One region of the Marinobacter sp. LV10R510-11A genome, then DNA from elsewhere that is predicted to be linked to it. Evidence: riboswitches for the same ligand, from Rfam matches in the RefSeq annotation. Region 1 holds a riboswitch; the other holds the start of a gene.
The links. Region 1 has a riboswitch for cyclic di-GMP ahead of CPH80_RS17965 (DUF4402 domain-containing protein). Riboswitches for the same ligand answer to the same signal wherever they lie in the genome.
Positions count from the first base shown of each region.

Region 2: it holds a riboswitch for cyclic di-GMP, as region 1 does, so the genes downstream of both, CPH80_RS22270 (PEP-CTERM sorting domain-containing protein) here and CPH80_RS17965 (DUF4402 domain-containing protein) in region 1, are expected to answer to the same signal.

Region 1 covers NZ_LT907980.1:3,723,750-3,727,038, reverse strand. Annotated here, with positions in the region: gene CPH80_RS17970 (EAL domain-containing protein) at 1-1,411, shown strand, start outside; cyclic di-GMP riboswitch class I at 1,731-1,819, shown strand; gene CPH80_RS17965 (DUF4402 domain-containing protein) at 1,955-2,518, shown strand; gene CPH80_RS17960 (hypothetical protein) at 2,576-2,758, opposite strand; gene CPH80_RS17955 (DUF4402 domain-containing protein) at 2,751-3,251, shown strand.
Region 2 covers NZ_LT907980.1:740,904-744,192, reverse strand. Annotated here, with positions in the region: gene CPH80_RS03580 (tetratricopeptide repeat protein) at 1-1,328, shown strand, start outside; cyclic di-GMP riboswitch class I at 1,517-1,599, shown strand; gene CPH80_RS22270 (PEP-CTERM sorting domain-containing protein) at 1,636-2,358, shown strand; gene CPH80_RS03570 (exosortase/archaeosortase family protein) at 2,478-3,289, shown strand, end outside.

The DNA of each region.
Region 1 (3,289 bases):
GATAAAAGTGGAACAAGTTATTGAAGCGCTGTCACGCCCTTATCGAATTGGCAATGAAAACCTGCACCTGACCGCCAGCATTGGCATAGCGATAACAGACGGGGATATCTGCAATCCGACGGAATTGATTCAGCAAGCAGGCCTTGCCTTAGATCAAGCGAAGCAACTGGGGCACAATACCTGGCAATGGTTCTCAAAAGAGATGAATGCTCAGGCCAACTATCGGGTAAAACTTCGCAACCAGCTTCAGGATGCAATCGATAACGAGGCCCTGACGCTGTTTTACCAGCCGTTGATCGACGCCAGAACTGGCCAGACCAAATCGATAGAAGCACTGGTACGCTGGCAGCACCCGGAGCAGGGCCTGATTCCGCCCGGCGACTTCATTCCTTTGGCGGAAGAAACGGGACAAATTATCGCCTTGGGCCGATGGGTTTTGCAGCAAGCCTGTAGAGACATGACGCGACTGCATGCCCTCGGTTTCCGAGATTGCTCAATTGCCGTTAACGTATCACCCGCACAGATTCGCAAAGACGACTTCATCGATACGGTTGAAAAGGCACTACAGGCTTCCGGCCTGCAACCGCAAGATCTTGAACTGGAAGTTGTGGAGTCTGCGATCCTTTATGACACTGATAAGGTTATCACCACACTCCAAGAACTGCGGAACATGGGTGTCAGTATTGCCATTGATGATTTTGGCACCGGCTACTCCAGCCTCAGTTATATTAAATTGATGCCGGCAAACAGGCTCAAAATAGATCTCTTATTCATCAAGGAGGTCATCCAGAACCGCCGCGATGCTGCCATTACGCAGGGGGTTATCTCCATGGCCCACCACCTTTCGCTTGAAGTGGTCGCCGAGGGGGTTGAAACTGAGGCTCAGGCGGCGTTTCTTCGACGCAACAATTGCGATCTATTGCAAGGGTATCTTTTTTCGCGGCCAATACCCTTTGACCAACTGGTTAACTTTATGGAGAACAGCGATACCCGCAGCCAAACAACCCATCAAACCCATGAAAATAAGCAGAAAACCCTGCTGTTACTGGATGACGATGCAAACATCCTCAAAGCATTGAAGCGAACTCTAAGAAGGGATAACTACCATATTTTATCGACAACAAAGGTTAGCGAAGCTTTCTCGATGCTGGCTGAAAACGATGTAGAAGTGATTATTTCTGATCAGCGAATGCCTGAGATGTCCGGCACGGAATTTTTTAGTCAGGTCAAAGCCATCTATCCGAACACCGTTCGTATTGTGCTGTCAGGCTACACCGACTTGAAATCCGTGACCGATGCGATCAACCAGGGTTCTATCTACAAGTTTCTGACAAAACCCTGGGAAGACAGTCATATTCGTGAACATGTTCACCAAGCGTTTAAATATCACGCGGCCGTACAAGTTCGATAGAAGGTGTAAAAATCTCTGTTTTAGTTGCACCTCTGACTACTTCTATAGACTATTCCGAGACTTTGATTATATGCCCCTCATCCAGCGTTTTTATTAAGTTCGCGAGGTCTGAGAATACCTGTGGGGCCTCACAGAGAGTCGAGGGGTCATATTCAGGCGCCGCGCCTCCCTCTGTCACCCCTGTCATAATGGGAGTGCGCGTGTAAAAGCCGCAACAGCCTCATCTTCTTTACTGGGTTAAAGCTAGCTTTCTTCATCAAACCATCTAGGCGCGATTTTACTTACTTGCTAAGAAAGCAAGTCTCAGCTACTCTCAAAATGTACAAAAAGGCAAACCCGTCGAAAGGCGGAGACGCAAAGTCACCGGTCTAACGGACTTAACAGTTCTATGACAGCGGGACCGCCGACATTTCATGTGGTTCTTCCGGGTATGGGTTCACCGTATCCACCTGCACTGGCATGTTTTCGGATCCCCCCGACTGGTATCAAACCAAGCAATTGCTAACGGTCATAATCCGTCAGCGTGCTTACAGGGGAATTATAATGAACTCATCCATTTTCTTTAACAAATCTTTTCGTTTCGCTGCGCTGGCTTCGGCCGTTGCGCTCGGGGCATTTGGGGCGTCTAGCAGCTTCGCAGCTGAAGCTGAGGCCACTACGACCGCCGACGTAATCACTCCAATCTCTATTACTAGCAGCGGTACTCTGGCCTTCGGTAGATTTGCGGCTAACGACACAACAGTGGGCTCGGTGATAATTGACACCGCTAGTGTCCGCTCAAAAAGCGGAGATGTTATTCTGTCTGAGGCAGATTCCACTTCAAGCGCCGCCACATTCGTAGTCTCAGGTGATGGTAACGCGTCCTTTAGCATTGGCTTGGCCGATACCGAACTGAGTGACAGTGAAACTGAGCCTAACACCATGCTATTGGCCACGATCACTGACTTTGACGGTAGCGGCGGCGTAACAACGGAAACTAATGAAACCGTCGGTGTACTGACCGATGGCACGCAGACCATTTACGTAGGTGGCATTCTGAGTGTAGGTGTAGACCAAGCTGCGGGTGATTATTCAGGCACTGTGACAGCAACTGTAGAGTACAACTAAGCGTCCGCCGTACTCGCCAAAAGCGAGTGCTAAGCTGATGAAACTCAAGGTGGGGTATCAACGATTTTCAGATGCGCCTCCCTTGAATTGATACTGATAACGACAATAGCCGTTATCAGTATCAATGCGTTTGCAGACAGCATCAATATTGCGGCCAGTACGGTTGTCATTGCCGCCGATGATACCCGATCCGCCAAAAACGATGTCGGCGTCAGCGTGACGGATAATGAGTATGCCCATTCCCAAAAGAAGTGCTGCAATGAAATCATGCTTGTCCAGAATACTGGCCAGCGCTGTCTTGGCGTTTATGGCGGCGCCCGTCAGTGGGGCACCGCAGAACATTGAGATTGAGAATGTCCAGAGTTTGTCCTTTGGCAGTTTTGTGGCCGGTAACGGGGGTTCGGTGACGATCAGCACCGATGGCAATCGCAGCGCCGGCGGCGGCGTCGTGCTGATACGTTCAAGCCAGGGTACCGCTGCACAATTTACGGTCAGTGGGGACCCTAACGCGGCCTATACCATTCAACTGCCGGATAATGACTTCGTCAGCTTGACGGGGCCGGGCACTGATATGTACGTCAACAATTTTACCAGCACCCCCTCAGGCGTGGAGGGGCACTTGGGAGCCGGAGGCTCACAGGTGCTGTCTGTCGGAGGAACGCTCAATGTGGACAGCGGCCAAGCCCCCGGCAGCTACCCCGTTACCTTCTCCGTGACAGTGAGCTACAATTAAACGGTAGTCGCCCGCCTCGGCCCGCCCGGATGAAGCTA
Region 2 (3,289 bases), 1.5 Mb from region 1:
AACAGGCACTTGGGGAACTTCGGATGGCCTTCACCGCCAACCCCGCAGATTGGGCCACCACCAGCACCTACCTTAACGTATTGCTGCAGCAGGGAGAGAAACAGGAAGCTGCTGAAATTCGCGACTCGTTGCTCAACGGTTATGGTAATCATCCCCGGGCCGTGTTGCTGGCAAGCCTTGCAGATACCCAGCTAGGGAACCCGGATGAAGCCACAGCACGGCTTGAGAAGCTTGTTAAGGAAAGCCCCGAGCTACAAGCTCCAAAGGTTGCACTTGCCAGTCTCTATGCCCAATCTGGCCAGCGCGAAAAGGCCATTGAGTTGCTGGTAGATGCCGCCACAATAACCCCAGACGCGATACGCCCGCTTCAGCAGGCTGGCCAAATCTATACGCTAGATCACTCAGCAGCCGAAGCCAAAACCTGGCTAACTGATGTGGCCAAAGCCCACCCGGAGTTGAAGCGCAACGCCGACACGCTTACGGCGCTGATAGACATCAGCCAAGGCGAACTGCAACAGGCACGATCTACCCTCGCTCAATTGAAAGACTCTGAATCAGCAGCCTCAAAACGCGCATATGGGCAACTGCTGTTGGCCGAAGCTCAGATGGCCGTGAACAACAAAGAATGGGGCGAGGCCCGGGCCAGAGCCGCCGAAGCCATAGCACTTGAACCCGAAAACCTCGCGCTCGCATTGTTACCGATAAGAATCGCCCAGATGGAAGGCAAGATCGACGACGCCTTCTCGGCTCTGGATGCAGTAGAGGAAACCCATGGCGAAGTGACAGCAACCATGCTTACCCGAGCAAAGTTGCTCACACAACAGCAAGGGTCAGAAGCCGCCTACGAATACCTTTCTGAAAGATGGAAAGACACCAAAGATATACAACTGATGCCCGCCCTTGTCGGGCTGGCTAAAGAGGAAGCCCCAAGCTCACTTGACGGCCTCACAGAAAGTTGGCTAAACGAAACACCACAAAATCTTGCAGCACACTTGGCGAGAGCCGAATGGCTGATGATGAACAACCAGGAAACAGCTGCAACAAGCCACTATGAACAAGTTCTTACACGGCAGCCCACTAACGTTGCAGCAATGAACAACCTAGCCTGGATACTTCGCGAAGAGAACTCAGAGCGAGCAATACAGCTCGCCGAGCAAGCAAGCGAATTGGCCCCCAATAGCGCGGCCGTTCTGGATACCTACGGCTGGATTCTTCACCTGACCGGCAAGCACGCAGAAGCCAAAACCGCCATAGAAAAGGCCTTTGCACTTGAGCCAGGCAATGAAGAAATAGCGGCGCATCTTGAGACAGTAAAAAAGGCGCTGTAAAGAAGTTCGGCGGTAGCGCCGAAACATGTAAAAAATAAAGGCCTGAGGTGTAAAGATTTCAGGCCTTTTTTTTATTTTACCGTCGAATTACTTTACACGCTCACCCAGGACATGCACGAATAATTCATTAAATCAATAAGTTGTAAAGTTGGCATACTTATCGCTATATGTATCCAAGATCGGCAGTTCCGGTCGTATGCCAAACCATTCGCGAGGATGGGACGGAAAGCCAAGGATCTCTTAAAAAGAATGAGACGGCCAGGTTGCAAGAAAAATGGAATTCGAATCAGACAACCGGAGTAGAAACATGAATATTAAAACCACGCTATGCGCAGCAGCGTTTTGCCTTAGCTCTGCAAGTGCTTTCGCTGTACCTAACTTAGGCGACATTCTAGGAGATAGCAGCTATAGCGGATACACAGATACAGGGTACGAGTCAGCTGTGCTAACTGACGATAGCAACACCAACGATGATATTACCGCTTTCTTGTTTCTTGAGTTCGCTGGGTTCAAGGACAACAACAATTTCGGCATATACGACTTTTCGTATGACGGCTCTGGAAACCTTGTTGTAGGTGACATGCTTGAGCTGTTTGCTGGCTCACAAAGCCCATCCACCGGCTTTGGCACAACAGATACTTCTGTGCATTTTGACCTTCTTGCAGGCACTGCGACAAATGCAAGCGCCGGCGATGTTAGAAACATTGGGCGGAACTTCGGTTTTTACCTTAACAACACCGTTGATAATGACGGGTTTACTTGGTATAGCCACTCAGCAAACAACTCAGATGGGTTTGATCATATGCTCATGTTCGACACCGCTGACAATGCGGTATCGGGCTTGAGCGGTAGCGACGTAGTCCTCGCCTTTGAAGATCTCTGTGAAACAGATTGCGGTAATGACAGCGACTTCAACGATATGGTCATTGGTATTTCTGACGTCATGCCTGTACCCGAGCCCGGCACCCTAGCTCTCCTAGGCCTAGGTCTTGCAGGTCTTGGTGCAGCTCGTCGTCGTCAGAAATCCTGATTTCGGTTGAGTAATAGAAAAGCCAGCTTCGGCTGGCTTTTTTTTGCTTTGAATTTGAGTTTTATGTAAACGCTTTACACAGTATCCTGTCGATTGGTTAGTAGTCTGGCGGAAAAGCAATGTTAAGGAAGACATTAAACAACGTACCTCTATCGAGGCCTTATCTGATTACCACAGCAATCGCTGTGCTGATCTTTTATCCTACCTGGATAAGGCTCGCGGAAGCTTGGCTTGAATTCGAGCAGGTTCTGGCGCACGGCCTTGCAACCGCCGTCATCTTTTTTGTCCTTTTGTTGATCCACCCGCCCGCTCATGCCAAACGCCAAACACAGCCAAAACCCTACCACCTTGCCGGTGCTGTGTTATTAGTCGTCACAACGTTGATTTGGGGCGTGCTCGAGCTGGTTCGCATCGATACCCTTGCCTACCTACTGCTCCCCGCCGGGCTAATTACCACTGCCTGGACGCTACTAGGGCTAGCGCGAACATTAATGTTCATTCCCTACATACTCCTTTTGTCCCTTTCTCTACCCATCTGGGCAGATATAGTTCCAGCGCTTGTAGAGCTCGCAAGCGTCGTTGTCGGAACCTGGGTAAGTTGGTTTGGAATGACCGCCCTTATTGAAGGGAACAGCATCACCCTGCCCTACGGTCGCCTTCTCATTGCCGATGGCTGCTCGGGAATACGCTATTTCGCGATTTCAGTTTTGCTGGCAATGATGTCATCCATCCTTAACGACTACCGCTGGCGCGGTTGGTTGATCACCCTGCTGGTCGCAGCCACACTTGGCCTTATCGCTAACTGGGTGCGCATAACCATCCTGGTCGTCGTTGCCTACGAAACCGATATGCAAAGCGAAATGCTCGCGGATCACGAAACCATGGGCTGGGTTGTGTTTGGCGCCTTCATCCTTCCGGCACTGTATTTTTC